Regions from separate parts of the Ottowia sp. SB7-C50 genome, predicted to be linked through region 2. Evidence: predicted binding sites of a transcription regulator. Region 2 holds the regulator's gene; the other holds the start of a gene.
The links. Region 2 encodes FNR, which switches genes on or off when oxygen is low (the NO sensors DNR and NnrR bind a similar motif). Its sites were predicted from a motif close to TTGATNNNNATCAA; they were not measured.
Positions count from the first base shown of each region.

Region 1: a site for FNR is predicted at 4,707-4,720, ahead of ubiM (5-demethoxyubiquinol-8 5-hydroxylase UbiM). Genes of this name have one in related genera too.

Region 1 covers NZ_CP136995.1:2,856,813-2,864,925, reverse strand. Annotated here, with positions in the region: gene fdhF (formate dehydrogenase subunit alpha) at 1-2,093, shown strand, start outside; gene R0D99_RS13705 (hypothetical protein) at 2,107-2,433, opposite strand; gene R0D99_RS13700 (hypothetical protein) at 2,577-3,380, shown strand; gene ubiM (5-demethoxyubiquinol-8 5-hydroxylase UbiM) at 3,458-4,669, opposite strand; gene R0D99_RS13690 (DUF3305 domain-containing protein) at 4,868-5,401, shown strand; gene R0D99_RS13685 (DUF3306 domain-containing protein) at 5,406-6,137, shown strand; gene R0D99_RS13680 (4Fe-4S dicluster domain-containing protein) at 6,097-8,113, shown strand, end outside.
Region 2 covers NZ_CP136995.1:1,679,697-1,687,809, reverse strand. Annotated here, with positions in the region: partial or broken gene R0D99_RS08060 (sulfite exporter TauE/SafE family protein) at 458-1,283, shown strand; gene R0D99_RS08055 (sulfite exporter TauE/SafE family protein) at 1,324-2,004, opposite strand; gene hemN (oxygen-independent coproporphyrinogen III oxidase) at 2,097-3,479, opposite strand; gene fnr (fumarate/nitrate reduction transcriptional regulator Fnr) at 3,670-4,389, shown strand; gene R0D99_RS08040 (DUF1178 family protein) at 4,444-4,917, opposite strand; gene R0D99_RS08035 (NUDIX hydrolase) at 4,922-5,512, opposite strand; gene R0D99_RS08030 (DUF2818 family protein) at 5,509-5,817, opposite strand; gene nuoN (NADH-quinone oxidoreductase subunit NuoN) at 5,820-7,307, opposite strand; gene R0D99_RS08020 (NADH-quinone oxidoreductase subunit M) at 7,319-8,113, opposite strand, start outside.

The DNA.
Region 1 (8,113 bases), 1.2 Mb from region 2:
AGCAGATCGTGAGCGTCAGCGGCCGCCACGGCCCGGCCAACGAAGGTCGGCTGTGCGTCAAAGGGCGCTTTGGTTTTGACTACGTCGCCAGCCCGGATCGGCTGACGGTGCCATTGATCCGCCGCGCGGGCGTGGCAAAAGACCCCGAGCATTGTGACGACCGTGGCAACTGGCGCGACGTGTTCCGTGAAGCGACGTGGGAAGAAGCGCTGCAACTGGCCGCCGGCAAGCTGGTCGATCTGAAAACGCAGCACGGGCCCAAGTCGCTCGCTGGCTTTGGCAGCGCCAAGGGCAGCAACGAAGAGGCGTATTTGTTCCAGAAGCTGGTGCGCACCGGCTTTGGCAGCAACAACGTGGACCATTGCACGCGCCTGTGCCATGCGTCCAGCGTGGCGGCGCTGCTGGAGGGCGTGGGTTCGGGCGCGGTCAGCAACCCGGTGAAGGACGTCGAATTTGCCGAGCTGATCCTCATCATCGGCTCCAACCCCACGGCCAACCACCCGGTGGCGGCCACGTGGATGAAGAACGCTGCCCAGCGCGGCGCGCGCATCGTGCTGGCCGACCCGCGCATCACAGACATCGCGCGCCACGCCTGGCGCGTGATGCAATTCAAGCCGGGTGCCGACGTGGCGATGCTGAACGCGCTGCTGCACGTGATCGTCACGGAAGGGCTGGTCGACCAGGCATTCATCCGCGACCGCGCCGACAACTACGCCGCGCTGGTCGAAAACGTGCAGGGCTACTCGCCCGAAGCGATGGCGCCGATCTGCGGCATTCCCGCCGAGACCTTGCGCGAGGTGGCGCGTGCCTACGCCACCGCCAAGTCGTCGATCATTTTGTGGGGCATGGGCGTGAGCCAGCACGTGCACGGCACCGACAACGTGCGTTGCCTGATTGCGCTGGCCACCTGCACCGGCCAGATCGGCCGCCCTGGCACCGGCCTGCACCCGCTGCGCGGCCAGAACAACGTGCAAGGCGCCAGCGATGCCGGCCTGATCCCCATGATGTTCCCCAACTACCAGCGGGTGGCCGATGCATCGGCGCACGCGTGGTTCGAGGACTTCTGGGACACGACACTCGACGACCAGCCCGGCTACACCGTGGTGGAAATCATGCACAAGGCGCTCGCACCCGACAGCGACCCGCACAAGGTGCGCGGCATGTACATCATGGGCGAGAACCCGGCCATGAGCGACCCCGACCTGAACCACGCGCGGCACGCGCTGGCAAGCTTGGAGCACCTGGTGGTGCAGGACATCTTCCTCACCGAGACCGCGTGGCTGGCCGACGTGATCCTGCCCGCCAGCGCCTGGCCTGAAAAGACCGGCACCGTCAGCAACACCGACCGCATGGTGCAGTTGGGCCAGCAGGCGCTGCAGCCGCCGGGCGAGGCAAGGGCCGACCTGTGGATCATCCAGCAGATGGCCGAGCGCATGGGTTTGAACTGGAGCTATGAAAACGATAGCTACTCGCGCATGTCAGACCAGCGCCAGAGCCCGGTTCCATCGGAAAGCTACCACGGCGTCGACCAGGTCTACGACGAAATGCGCCGCGCCATGCACGGTGCCATCGCCGGCATCACGTGGGATCGCCTGCAGCGCGAAAGCAGCGTCACCTACCCGTGCCTGAGCGAAGACGACCCCGGCCAGCCCATCGTCTTCATCGACGACGTGCCGACGCCCAGCGGCCGCGTGCAACTGGTGCCGGCCGACATCATCCCGCCCGACGAACGGCCCGATGCCGACTACCCCATGGTGCTGATCACCGGTCGCCAGCTGGAGCACTGGCACACCGGCTCCATGACGCGCCGCACCGCGGTGCTGCACGCCCTTGAGCCGGCGCCGACGGTGTCGATGCACGGTGACGATCTGGCGCGGCTGGGCCTGGCGCCGGGCGGGCACGCGCGCGTGCAATCGCGCCGCGGAGCAGTGACGCTGGCGGTGCGCCGCGACGACGGCACGCCGCCCGGCAGCGTGTTCATTCCGTTCGCCTACCGCGAGGCCGCCGCCAACCTGCTGACCAACGCCGCGCTCGACCCGTTTGGCAAGATTCCGGAGTTCAAGTACTGCGCGGTGCGCGTGGCGCCGGCTTGAGGGCGCACGGGCCTCAGCGCCCGAACGCGTCGGCCTCGGTGACGTGCGCGGTGCCGCTTCGGCGCTCGAACAGGCACAGCTCGCGGCCCAGCCGGTTTTTCATGTGCTTTTGCGGGTAGCGGCCCTGCAGCAGCAGCGCGGTGTGGCCGACGTCGCCGCTGAACAGCGCTGGCCTGCCGACCACCTTCGTCCCCTTCAACTGGCTGGCCTCGGTGCAGGCCTTCAGCACGGCCTTGTCGTGCTGCTTCCAGGCGCCGGGCGAGGCGGCCCACGCGGGCGCGGTCATGGCCGCCAGGGCGAAGGCCGCGACCAGCGGCATCGGCGAGCGTGCGTGTTTCATGGGTCAGTCCTGGGCTCTGAAAACGATGCGGCTATCTTGGCCATGCCCGCCTCGCCGCGCTGTCAGCCAACGCCTTGGTTTACCCCGTGCGATATCGCAGCGGGTGGCTGGCGCACGCGGCGCTGCGCGAGAATTCCGCCCTCATGCAGATCACCCGCCGCCACACCCAGCGCCTGCGCCAGATGTTCCGGTCGGCCGGCTGGCCGTTTCAGGACGTGCTGGAGGCCGAGCTGCTGGCCGCCGGCCTGCTGGAGCGCGAGCGCGCCGACGTGGGCTGCGAGCGGCTGCGCGTGACCGACGCGGGCGTCGCCGCGATCAGCGCGTCGGCGAACGGCCACCGCGCCGCGCTGTCGGCGCACGAGGCGCTGGTGCAGCGCGTGGCGGCCGAGCTGTCGCGCGCCGGGCGCATCGTGTGGCGCGGGCTCGGTCTGCGCGTGCCGCTGCCGCCGGTGGCGGATCAAAATGCCGCGCCAGCGCATGCGCAACCGGCGCAGGCAGCTATTGAATGCGTAGCAGACGAGCCGGGCTGCCCGAGCGCGGCGCCGCGCGCGCGTTGGCTCGTGGCCTGCCCCGACGTGTTCTCGCTGCGCCACACCAGCGTCGAGGCCTATCTGGAACCGGTGGTGCACGAGGTCAAGGTCAGCCGCGCCGACCTGCTGGGCGACCTGAAGCGCCCCGACAAGCGCGCCGCCTACCTGCAGATGGGCGGCGCGTGCTGGTATGTGCTGGGGCGTGACGCGCGCGGCCGCCCCATTGCGCAGCCCGACGAAGTGCCGCCCGAATGCGGCGTGATGCAGTGCGGCGAAGGCGACCGCTTGGCCGTGCTGCGCCCGGCACCGCGCCGGCCGGTGGAGCGCCTGCCCTTCCATGTCTGGATGGCGCTGGCGCGCGCCACGCCGCTGCTGCCGCCCGACGATGCGCAGGGCGCGCTGGTGGGCGCGGACTGATCCGGCGGCAGAAATCAGAGCGTTTTATGCTGCACGCGCTGGTCAGGCAAGCGCATGTCGCTATCGAATAGATAGCGTCAATGCCCGCCCGCCAGTTGCGATGCGATGGCGCGCTTGAAGGGCGTCACCCGCTCGGCCACGCGCAGCGCGGCGTCGCGCAGCAGGCGCGCGGGCGGCGCTTCGGCGGTGTACAGCGTGGTCACCAGGCGCGTGGCCTCGTACAGCGGCCGCGTGGCCAGCCGGTGCGTGCGCTGGTAGCGCGCCAGCGGTTCGGGCAGGCCGACGTCGCGCCCCGCCGCGTGGGCGGCCTGCAGCTCGCGCGCCAGCGTGTCGACGCCCAGCAGCCCGAAGTTGAAGCCGTGCGCCGTCACGGGGTGCATGCCCACGGCGGCGTCGCCCACGCAGGCAAAGCGCTGCGCCACCATGTGGTGCGGGTACACGCCGACCAGCGGGTACGCGTGGCGCGTGCTGGCCAGGCGCATGGCGCCCAGGCGCTGCTCGAAGCGGCGCGTCATGTCGTCGTTGAAGGCGTTTTCGTCCAGCGTCAGCAGCGGCTCGATCTGCTGGTGCGGCAGCGTCAGCACGGCGGATGCGCGGTGCGCGCCGGTGGCGGGGTCGTCGTTCATCGGCAGCAGCGCCAGCGTCTGGCCGTGGCCGAACCATTCCCACGCCGCGTGGTCGTGCGGCTGCGGGTGCGTCATCTGGCACACCAGCATGCTGCGGCCGAAGTCGTGCATGGCGGCGCCGATGCCCACCGCGCGCCGCGTGGGCGAAAAGCGGCTGTCGGCCGCCACCAGCAGGCGCGCGGTGTGGCGGGCGCCGCTCGCCAGCGTGACGTGCGCGGCGTCGGCAGCCACATCGACCTGCGATACCGCGTCGCCCGCCAGCAGCGTGATGTCGCCATGCCGGGCCATGCTGTCCTGCACGGCGTCCCAGGCCGCGCGGCGGATCAGGTGGTTGGACACCAGCCAGCCCAGTTCGCTGCGCGACGTCAGGCCGTGGCCGATCACCAGCGCAAACGGCGACGGGCCGTTCATCACGCGCGCATCGCGCAGCGGCGACAGCGCGGCCGGGTCGTACGCCTGGATGCGGTGCCACAGGCCCAGGCGCTGCAGGCGCTCGGCCGATGGCTGCGTCAGCGCGATCTCGCGTCCGTCGAAGGCCGGGGCGGCCAGGGCGGACGCGGGTTGCTGCTCCACGAGGCCGATGGACAGCCCCTGCCCCGAAAGCGCCTGCGCCAGGCACAGCCCGGCCGGGCCTGCGCCGCTGATGAGAAGGTCGAATGTCATGGCGGGGCAGGGTAGCGGCATGGCGGCGACAGGGGGGTTGATGCCCGTCAACCGGCAGCGCACGCGCGGGGCGATGGTCGCCAACGGGCGGCTTTGCCCTGGCGCGGCGCAGGTGATGGCAGCGCGCCGGATAATGCCCGGGTGACCACGCCAGACCTTTCGCCCCCCGCCAGCGCCGGGCCATCGGCGCGCCCCGCCATGCGCGTGTCGGTGCTGATGCGGCGCGTGCCCAACCACGGCGTGGCCGCGCGCTGGCAGCCGTGGCGCTGGGCGCTGGAAGACGTGGTGCCGCAGCAGCCGCACCACGGCGACGCGCCTTCACGGCTGTACGACAACGACAGCGGCCCCTGCTGGATCTTTCCCGGCTTCACCGTCGAGCTGTTTCGCGACGACGCGGAAGGCTATTACCTGAACGCGACGACGACCTCGCCCGGCTGGTTCGTGCTGTGGCGCATGCCCGAGGGCGCGGACGACGACACGCCGCCGCAGCCCGAGGCGGTGTCGCTCAGCTACCACGACGCCGGCCGCTGGCTGGATGCGCAGGAAAAAGTCGAGCAGGTGCCGGCCACCGCTGAGGTGGTGGCGTGGATCAGCGCCTTCGCCCAGGCGCACTACACGCCGGAACCCAAGCGCCGCCAGCGGCCTCAAAGCTTCGAACCGCTGACCGACCGCTTCGGCAACCCGGCACGCGTGTCGACCGAGGAAAAGCGGCGCGGCGGTGGAGGACATTGATGCCATGAGCGACGAGTCGAACGACGGATTTCTGGGGCGCTGGTCGCGCCGCAAGGCCCATGCGCGCGCCGGGCAACCGCTGGCCGAGCCGCCCGCGCCGGCGGTGCCCGCTGGGGTGGGCGCGGGCGTGCCCGACGCCGTGCAGTGGGTGCCAGATACCGCCCCGGCGCCCGCGGATACAGCGCAGGCAGCTACTGAAAACGAAGCGGCCACACTGACGCTTGACGACGTCAAGTCGCTCACGCTCGAATCGGACTTTCAGCCTTTCGTGGCGCGCAGCGTGGCGCCCGAGGTGCGCAATGCCGCTTTCAGGAAGCTGTTCACCGACCCGCATTTCAACGTGATGGACGGGCTGGACATCTACATCGACGACTACACCCGGCCCGACCCGCTGCCCGCCAGCATGCTGGCGCAGATGGCCAGCGCACGCTTTCTGAAGCTGGTCGACGAGCCGCAGGAAGAAGCGGTCGCATGCGCGGCCGGCGCGCCGGCGCTACAGGAATGTGAGCAAGCGGCGGGCGCGGATGCGGCGCCGACAGCCGATTCGGCGGCCATGGCGGCCGCCCCTGAACCGGGCCCGGACTCTGCCGATGTGGCACCATCGGCGCCATGCAACGAATTACCCCTTCCGCAGGCGGCCGACGCCGGCGCGGCACCACGCCATGACGACGCTGATCTGCGACTGCAATCGCACGATGCCGCTGGACGCGCAGCGGATCGGCCAGGCGCTGGATGAATCGCTGACGCTGCACTCCACGCTGTGCCGCCGCGAGGCGCCGGCGTTTCAGCGCGCGCTGCAGGGCGGCGAGCCGGTGGTGGTGGCCTGCACGCAGGAGCAGCGCCTGTTCACCGAGTTGGCCGAGCAGACCGAAGGCGCGCGCACCTCGGTCATCCGCTTCGTCAACATCCGCGAAACCGGCGGCTGGAGCCGCGACGCCGCACAGGCCACGCCCAAGATGGCGGCGCTGCTGTCCGCCGCGCGGCTGCCCGACCCCGAGCCGGTGGCGGCGGTGAGCTACCGCAGCGGCGGCCGCGTGCTGATCGTTGGCGCGCTGGACGCCGCCGAGCGCGCCGCGGCGCTGCTGCAGGACGTGCTGGACGTGACGATTTTCACCACCGGCCCAGGCGAGGCGGGCGGCGCGCAGGCGCGGCGCTGGCCGGTGCTGGGCGGGCGGCTGACATCGATCAAGGGCTGGCTGGGCGCGTTCGACGTCGAATGGTCGGCCGCCAACCCGATCGACCTGGACCTGTGCACGCGCTGCAATGCCTGCGTGGCGGTATGCCCCGAAGGCGCCATCGGGCTGGACTACCAGATTGACCTGGCCGCCTGCCGCTCGCACCGCGCCTGCGTGGCGGCCTGCGCGTCGGCCGGCGCCATCGACTTTGACCGCGCCGCCAGCGTGCAGGACGAGCGTTTCGACCTGGTGCTGGACCTGCGCGCGCCCGACGCGACGCCCACCTTCCTGCAGCATGCGCTGCCGCAGGGCTATGTGCGCTGGGACGGCAGCGACGCCGCGGCGTTGCTCAGGCTGCGCGATCTGGTGGGCGAATTCGAAAAGCCCAAGTTCTTCGACTACAAGCAAAGCATCTGCGCCCACGCCCGCAACGAGCAGGTGGGCTGCCGCGCCTGCATCGACATCTGCTCGGCCGAGGCCATCACCAGCCGCAAGGACGAGCAGCGCATCCACGTCGAGCCGCACCTGTGCGTGGGCTGCGGCGCCTGCACCACGGTGTGCCCGACCGGTGCCATCGGCTACGCCGCGCCGCGCCCGGCCGACCTGGGTGCGCGCCTGCGCACGCTGCTGGGCGCCTACGCCAGCGCGGGCGGGCAGGGCGCCACGCTGCTGCTGCACAGCCAGGGGCGCGGGCAGGCGCTGGTCGACGAACTGGGCCGCGCCGCGCAGCTGAAGCTGGCGCACGGCGTGCCGCACGCCGTGCTGCCGGTGCCGCTGTGGCACACGGCCAGCGTCGGCATCGAGCTGTGGCTTGGCGCCATCGCCTGGGGCGCGCAGCAGGTGGTGGTGCTGACCACCGACGAAGAAGCGCCGCAATACCTGGACGGCCTGCAGGCGCAGATGGACGTGGCGCAGACGCTGCTCAACGGCCTGGGCTACAGCGGCACGCACCTCAAGCTGATCCGCGCCGCGTCGGCGCTGGACCTGGACGCGGAGCTGCAACTTCTGAAGCAGACGCGACAGCGGGGCGTCAGCCCGGCGGCCCGCTTTGCCGCGCTGAACGACAAGCGCGCCACGCTGGGGCTGGCGCTCGATCACCTGATCGCCCAGTCGCCGCTGAAGGACAGCGAGCGGCCCGAGGCCATCGGTTTGCCGGCCGCCGCGCCGCTGGGGCAGGTCAACGTCAATGCGGACCGCTGCACGCTGTGCCTGTCCTGCGTCGGCGCGTGCCCGGCCGGCGCCTTGCTGGACAACGCCGAGCGCCCCGAGCTGCGCTTCATCGAGAAGAACTGCGTGCAGTGCGGCCTGTGCGCCACCACCTGCCCTGAGGACGCCATCACGCTGCAGGCGCGCCTGCTGCTGACCCCGCAGCGCGCGCAGCCGCGCGTGCTGAACGCGGCGCAGCCCTATGGCTGCATCCGCTGCGGCAAGCCGTTTGGCACGGTGCAGGCCATCGAGGCCATGCTTGGCCGGCTGGCGGGGCACGCCATGTTCCAGGGTGCGGCGCTGGAGCGTCTGAAGATGTGCGGCGACTGCC
Region 2 (8,113 bases):
CGCCACCGGCGAAGGAGTGTTGTGGGTAGCCGCGGAGCTGGCTTAGCCAGTCCGCTGGCTGCGTCCCCCCGCGCAGCAAGGGGGGAAGCCGCGTCAGCGGCTCAGGGGGGTAAAATCCACCCGTCTGCGATGCATGCCGGGCTTTATATTTCCTTGAACCAATGCTCGTATGAGCAAGGGCTTGGAACATTGTCTGGTCGGCGTGAACGTCTCGCGTCAGATGATCCCAAGACCAGTCTGACCTCGCCCACCTGAACCCCTGCGTTCAGGATGACGGTCCGGTGGCATTCGCAGACAACTTATTCGGCGTTCCCCCCTGAGGCGCTGGCGCGCCTTCCCCCCTGTCGTACGGGGGGACGACGCCAGTGGCCGGTGCAAGCCCGGCCACGGCGCCACTTGCGTGGCCTGCTCCGCGGCCTTCTGATTCATCGACTTCCTACGCGCTGCAGTCCCGCTCATGCCCATCGAACCTGTGCTGATCATCGAACTCGCCCTGCTGGGTCTGGCCACCGGCTTTCTGGCGGGCTTGCTGGGCATTGGGGGGGGGCATGATCATGGTGCCGTTCATCTCGACCATGCTGGGTGCGCGCGGCGTGGCGCCGGGGCTGGCGGTGAAGATGGCGATTGCGACGTCGATGGCCACCATCATCTTCACGTCGATCAGCAGCGTGCGGGCCCACCACAAGAAGGGCGCGGTGCGCTGGGACATCGTCAAGAAGCTGGCGCCGGGCATCGTGCTGGGCGCGATGCTGGCCAGCGTGGGGGTGTTCGCGCTGCTCAAGGGCGCCCTGCTCTACTTCGTGTTCGGCGGCTTCGTCGCGTTTTCGGCCGTCCAGATGTACCTGGACAAGAAGCCCGCGCCCACGCGCCAACTGCCGGGCACGCCGGGGTTGCTGGGCGCGGGCGGCGTCATCGGCTTTCTTTCGGGGCTGGTGGGTGCCGGGGGTGGCTTCGTCAGCGTGCCCTTCATGACCTGGTGCAACGTCGCCATCCACAACGCGGTGGCCACCAGCGCTGCGCTGGGCTTTCCGATTGCGCTGGCCAACGTGGCGGGCTACGTCGTCGCGGGGCAAGGGCTGACCGACACGCCGCCCTATTCGTTCGGTTATCTGTGGCTGCCTGCGCTGGTGGTCATCGCGTGCTGCAGCGTGCTGATGGCGCCGGTGGGCGCCAAGGCCGCGCACACGCTGCCGGTCAAGAAGCTCAAGCGCGCCTTCGCGGTCGTGCTGGCTGTGCTGTCGGTCTACATGCTGAACAAGGGGCTGTCGGCGCTGGCGGGTTGATGGCCGCAGCCGTGGGCAGGACGTGCGCCAGCGCGCTCAGTCAGCGCGGCACGACACACCAGGGCGCCTGATCGTGCACCAGGCCCATCCACAAGCCCCAGCCGGCGGTCAGCAGCAGCGCCAGACCCGCCAGGCGCATGCCCCATGGCCTGTCTGTGCGGTTGCCCAGCTTCAGTAGCAGCCACGGACCGGCCCACAGCGATACGCCCGACCCCAGCGCGAACAGCGCCATGACGGCCGCGCCGCCGGGCACGCTGCCCGCCAGCGCCGCAACCATCACGGCCGAATACAGCAGCCCGCACGGCAACAAGGCCCAAGCCACGCCCAGGCCAAGCGGCGCCACCAGGCCCATGGACTGCGTTGCCGAGCGCACCCTGGCCCACACGCGGCGCGCGCCGGTTTCCAGCCACGCGGGCTGACGCGCCTGGATCAGCAGCAACAAGCCGAGCATGATGGCCGCGACATGGACCATGGTCCACAGCGGCCGCAGCGCGGCGGACTGCACCGTCAGCCAGCCCAGCCCCTGCATGGTGGCCGAGGCCACCGCGCCCAGCGCGGCGTAACCCGCCACGCGCCCCACCTGGAACATCCCGATGGCCTGCGTGCCGCGCGGCGCCGCCGCCTGCCCGATGCCGGCGCAGGCCGCGCCACACATGGCAATACAGTGGGGGCCGCCCGCCAGGCCCATGACAAGGGCGGTCACGGCAAGAGAAGCTTGCATGCAGTCAGTGGATACGCAAAACCAGAGGCGAGCCGACAAAGGCTCGCCGTCATTCTGTCATCGAAGCCTTGCCCCTGTGGCGCGGCGCGACATCAGATGATCTTGGAGAAGCGGGCGCGCGTGCGGTCGGCCTGCAGGTACTTGTCGAACATCATGGCCACGCCGCGCACGAAGAACCAGCCCAGGGCCGTGACCTGGATGCCGGTATCGCTCAGCTTGACCAGGCCCTGGTCCTCCATGGCGCGCAAGGCTTCCAGCTCAGCAGCGAAGTAATCGCGGAAGTCGATGAGGTGCGCCAGCTCGATCGACTCGAACAACACCTCGCCCTGGCACATCAACGCCATGATGACGGCGCGGCGAAGCAGGTCGTCGCGCGACACCGCCAAGCCACGCACCACCGGCAGATGCCCGTGGTCGAGCAGGTCCTGGTATTCCTCCAGCGACTTGGCGTTCTGGCTGTAGGTGGCCCCCACCTTGCCGATGGCGGACACGCCCAGGCCGATCAGGTCGCAATCCGGCTGCGTGCTGTAGCCCTGGAAGTTGCGGTGCAGCCGCCCCTGCCGCTTGGCGACCGCCAGCGCGTCGTTGGGCAGGGCGAAGTGGTCCATGCCGATGTAGTCGTAGCCGGCCGCTTCAAAGGCGGCCAGCGCGCGCGCCAGCATGGCGACCTTGTTGGCCGCACCCGGCAGGTCGATGGCGATGATGCGGCGCTGCGGCTTGAAGCGCTCCGGCAGGTGTGCATAGGCGTAGAGCGCGATGCGGTCCGGCCGCAGTTCGCTCACCTGCGCCAGCGTGCGCTCGAACGACTCCGGCGTCTGCTTGGGCAGCCCGTAGATCAGGTCGGCGTTGATCGATTCAAAGCCGATGCGGCGCGCCGCATCGACCAGCGCGAACACCTTGTCGGCCGGCTGGATGCGGTGCACGGCCTTCTGGACCAGCGGGTCAAAATCCTGCACACCCAGGCTAAGGCGGTTGAAACCCAGTCGCGCCAGCGTTTCAAGGCGTGCCTCGTCCACGGTGCGCGGGTCCACCTCGATGGAGTATTCACCGCCCGGCACCAGGCTGAAGTTGCGGCGCAGCATGGACATCAGCTCGCGCAGTTCATCGTCGCTGAAAAAGGTGGGCGTGCCGCCGCCCAGGTGCAACTGGCTGACGGGCAGGCCCGCACCCAGGTGTTGCACGTGCAGGTCCACCTCCTTGCTCAGATAGCGCAGATAAGGTGCGCTGCGCTCATGGTGCTTGGTGATGATCTTGTTGCACGCGCAGTAGTAGCACAGCGATTCACAAAACGGGATGTGCACGTACAGCGACAACGGCAACGCCAGCGCCGCGGGGCCGGCGCGGCGCTGGTCCAGCGCCTGCACATAGTCTGCCTCGCCAAAAGCCTCGACGAACCGGTCTGCCGTCGGATACGAGGTGTAGCGCGGGCCGGGAACGTCGAACTTGGTCAGCAGTCCGGTGGTGATGGCGGTCATCGCTTTTTTCCTTTGAACCTGACCCCGAACTTTCGCCGTGTCGAGCGGCTGGCGCCTTGACAATGATCAAGGTATCCGAGCGGATTCGTCGGGTTTTTGCGTTGAATCAAGGCTTTGGGGTGCAACGACCGCATGGCCTAAAATGGGCTTGCTTGACGATGCTCAAGATCCACCTTGCCCACGTGCCCGCATGACGCCGCAAACCATCAAAGTCGCCTGCTCCAACTGCAACCTGCGCGAGCTATGCATGCCGATGGGTCTGTCGGGCGACGACCTGGGCAAGCTGGACGACCTGGTCGCCACGCGGCGCAAGATCAAGCGGGGATCGCCGCTGTTCTCCAACGGCGATACTTTCAATGCGCTGTATGCCATTCGCACGGGCTTCTTCAAGACCTGCATCGCCACCGAGGACGGCCGCGATCAGGTGACAGGCTTCCAGATGGCCGGAGAAATCATCGGCCTCGACGGCATCGTGGGCGACCGACATACGTGCGATGCCGTGGCGCTGGAAGACGCCGAAGTCTGCGTCATGCCGTACGACCGCATCGAGGAGTTGTCGCGCCAGGTGCCGGCCCTGCAGACGCATGTACACAAGATCATGAGCCGCGAGATCGTGCGTGAGCACGGGGTGATGCTGCTGCTGGGCAGCATGCGCGCCGAAGAGCGCCTGGCCGCCTTCCTGCTGAACCTGGTTCAGCGGCTGCATGCGCGCGGGTTTTCCCAGAGCGAACTGGTGCTGCGGATGACCCGCGAAGAAATCGGCAGCTACCTGGGGCTGAAGCTCGAAACCGTGAGCCGCACGTTCTCGAAGTTTGCCGAGGAAGGCATCGTCGAAGTGAAGCAGCGCCACGTGCGCATTGTGGATACGGAAGCGCTGCGCGCCATCGTCAACGCGCCGGCGTGCGCCTGAGCGACTGCCATCACACCGCCCCTGCCGTCCTCGCAGGGCGACCAAGACCAAGAGTTACTGAAGCGTGTCCTTGAAGCCGGGCGGCAAAGGCAGCGGCAGCACGACAATGCCTTCGTCCAGCAATTCTTCCGTCTGCTCGATGGAGGCCTGGCCCCGAATCCCCCGCTCCGCCGCTTCGCCGTAGTGCATGCGGCGCGCCTCTTCGGCAAAGCGTTCGCCCACGTCCTCGGTAGACGCCACCACGCGACGCACCATTTGCAGCCAGGCGGCCTGCATCGCCGCAGCTGGCATGACCGCTGCCGTGGAACGTTCGGTCGGTACTGCGGACGGGGGAGCCGACGGTGTGGCCGGCGCGGTCGTCGAGCCCAGGTTAAGCCGGGGCGCGCTGGGCAGCTTCACGACCTGGCTGTCGCCGCACATCGGGCACGCCAGCAACTGCCGCGTGAGCTGGTCCTGAAAGTCGTCCTCGGACGAAAACCAGCCCTCGAAAGCATGGCCGTGCGTGCATTGAAGGTCGAGCACTTTCATGGCGTCAGTCGGGCACCGCTGCCTGCCAATCCAGCTTCCAGGCGCCGCTTTGCACGTTCTGCAGCCAGAGCGCCCCAATAAGCGTCTTGGCGTCGGTGACCTGGCCATCGCGACACCAGGCAATCAATTCGTGGACGGGCAAGGTGAACACATCGAGAAACTCGCCCTCGTCCAGACGGCGTTCGCCCGCTTGCAAGTCGCGGGCAAACCAGATCTCGATGAATTCGGTCGAGTAGGACACTACGGGATGCAGCACGCCGGCACGCGCCCATTCACGGGCGGTGTACCCGGTTTCTTCACGCAGCTCGCGCTGGGCGCAGCGGAGCGTGGTTTCGCCGGCATCGAGCTTGCCGGCGGGAAACTCCACCATCACCTGCTGCACAGGGTAGCGATACTGCCGCTCCAGCACCAATTCGGTCGAACCCGTGGCCGTCTGCAGCAACGGCACGATCATCACCGCGCCGGGGTGAACAACGTATTCGCGCTGTGCCGTTGTGCCATCGGGCAGTCTGACTTGATCGCAGAAGGCGTGGAGAAAGTGCCCTTTGAGGACTTCGCGCCCGTCGACGCGAACCTCGGCCAGATGGTCGCTCATCGGCCGCCCCGGCGCACCAGATAGCGATAGACGAAGCCCGGAAACGCCAGCGTCAGGAACATGGCGCCGGTGACGGCGTAGAACTCCCAGCCTTGCGACTGGTTCTGCCCCACCGCGCGCTCCATCGCCATGCCGATACCGATGACGACCGCATACCAGAACAGCAATTCAGCGAGCCGCCAGGCCAGGTTCTTGACCGGTGCCTTGAGCGGCACCACGGTCAACAGGCGTTGGTTGACGAACGGCAGGTTGGCGGCAACGAATGCCAGCAGAATGAGCAGCCAGATCGAAACCGATTGACTCATTCTCAGGTGGCCAGCATCTGCACGATGGCCTTGGCGCACAGCGCCATCAATCCGCCAGGCAGGATGCCCAGAATCAGCAGCAACGCGCCGTTGGCCGTGAGCACGGCACGCATGTCCATCGGCGCATCGAGGGCGGCGTCGGACACCGGATCGTCAAAGTACATGACCTTGATGACGCGCAGGTAGTAGAACGCGCCGATCAAGGACATCATGACGGCGAACACGGCCAGCCCGATGTAGGCGCCCTGCCCCGTGCTGACCAGTGCCTGCAGCACCGACAGCTTGGCCTGGAAACCCACCAAGGGCGGCAGCCCTGCCATCGAGAACAGGCAAATCGCCATGATGCCGGCGTACAGCGGGCTGCGGCTGTTGAGTCCGGCGAAGTCAGCGATCTCCTCGCTCTCATGCCCCTCGCGCGACAGCAGCAGGATGACGCCGAAACCCGCCAGCGTGGTCAGTACGTAGGTCACGACGTAGAACATGGCCGAGCTGTACGCATTGGCCGCAGCCAGCGCGTTGCCATTGACCACACCCGCCATCAGACCCAGCAGCACGAAGCCCATGTGGGAGATTGTCGAATACGCCAGCATGCGCTTGATGTTGGTTTGCGCAATGGCCGCCAGGTTACCGATGAGCAGCGACGCGATGGCCAGCAGGCCCAGCATCTGCTGCCAGTCGAAGGCGAGCGGCAACAGGCCTTCGACCAGCAGGCGGATCGCCATGGCAAACGCCGCCAGTTTGGGCGCCGCGCCGATCATCAGCGTGACCGCCGTGGGTGCGCCTTGATACACGTCGGGAATCCACATGTGGAAAGGCACGGCACCGAACTTGAACGCCACGCCAGCTACGACGAACACCAGTCCGAACACCAGCACGGTGTGCCGGATCTGCCCGGAAGATACGGCCTTGAACAGTCCGCCAATGTCCAGCGTGCCGGTGGCGCCGTAGAGCATGGACAGGCCGTACAGCAGGAAGCCCGACGCCATGGCTCCCAGCACGAAGTACTTCATGGCGGCCTCGACCGACACGGCATGGTCACGGCGCAGTGCGACCATCGCGTAGCTGGCCAGCGTCAGGCATTCGAGGCCGAGATACAGCAGGAGCAGGTTGTTGGCCGCGATCATCACGAACGCGCCCAGCAAGGACAGCAGGCCCAGCACATACCATTCGCCGCCGCGCAGCATGCCGCGCTCGGTCACATATCTACGTCCATAGATGAACGTGACCAGCATCGCCAAGGCCGAGAAGCATTTAAGCCAGTTGGCCATGGGGTCGCTCACCACCAGGCCGTCGAACCCGTAGATGGTCTGCCCACCCGCCGCATACATGCCCGTCAGGCCGGCCACGCCCAGCAGCGTGAGAAGCGCCAGCACATAGGCCGAGGTGCGCCTCGGACTGTGGTCAAGGAGGTCAATGAGCGCGATCACGCACGCCATGACCAGCAACACGATTTCCGGATAGATGGCCACCCAACTGAATCTGTCAATCATCTCCAAAGTCCTCAATTCAGCTTGGATACCGCCACCTGCTTAATCAGGTTGGCCACCGAGGCGTCCATCACGTCGGTGATGGGCTTGGGATACAGGCCCATCCACAGCACGGCAATCGCCAGCAGCGCCAGCATCAGGAATTCGCGCCCATTGATGTCGGTGAGCTTGCGCACGTCGTCATTGACCATCGGGCCCAGGTACACGCGCTTGAACATCCACAGCGTGTAGGCGGCGCCCGAAATCAAGGCCGTGGCGGCCGCGACACCGATCCAGAAGTTGGCCTTGACGGCGCCCAGAATCACCATCCATTCGCCCACGAAGCCCGCGGTGCCCGGCAACCCGCAGTTGGCCATGGCAAACAGCAGCGCGAAGGCCGTGAAGCGCGGCATGGTGTTCACTACCCCGCCGTAGCTGGCAATCTCCCGCGAGTGCACGCGGTCGTACAGCACGCCGATGCAAAGGAACATGGCGCCCGACACGAAGCCGTGGGCGATCATCTGAATCAGACCGCCGGTAATGCCCATGTCGTTGAAGATGAAGAAGCCCAGCGTGACGAAGCCCATGTGGGCCACCGACGAGTACGCCACCAGCTTCTTCATGTCCTGCTGCACCAGCGCCACCAGACCCACGTAGATCACGGCAATCAGCGACAGTGCAATCATCAACCACGCCCATTCGCGCGATGCATCGGGCAATATCGGCAGCGAGAAACGCAGGAAACCGTAGGCGCCCAGCTTCAGCATGATGGCGGCCAGCACGGCGGAACCACCGGTCGGCGCCTCGACGTGGACGTCGGGCAACCAGGT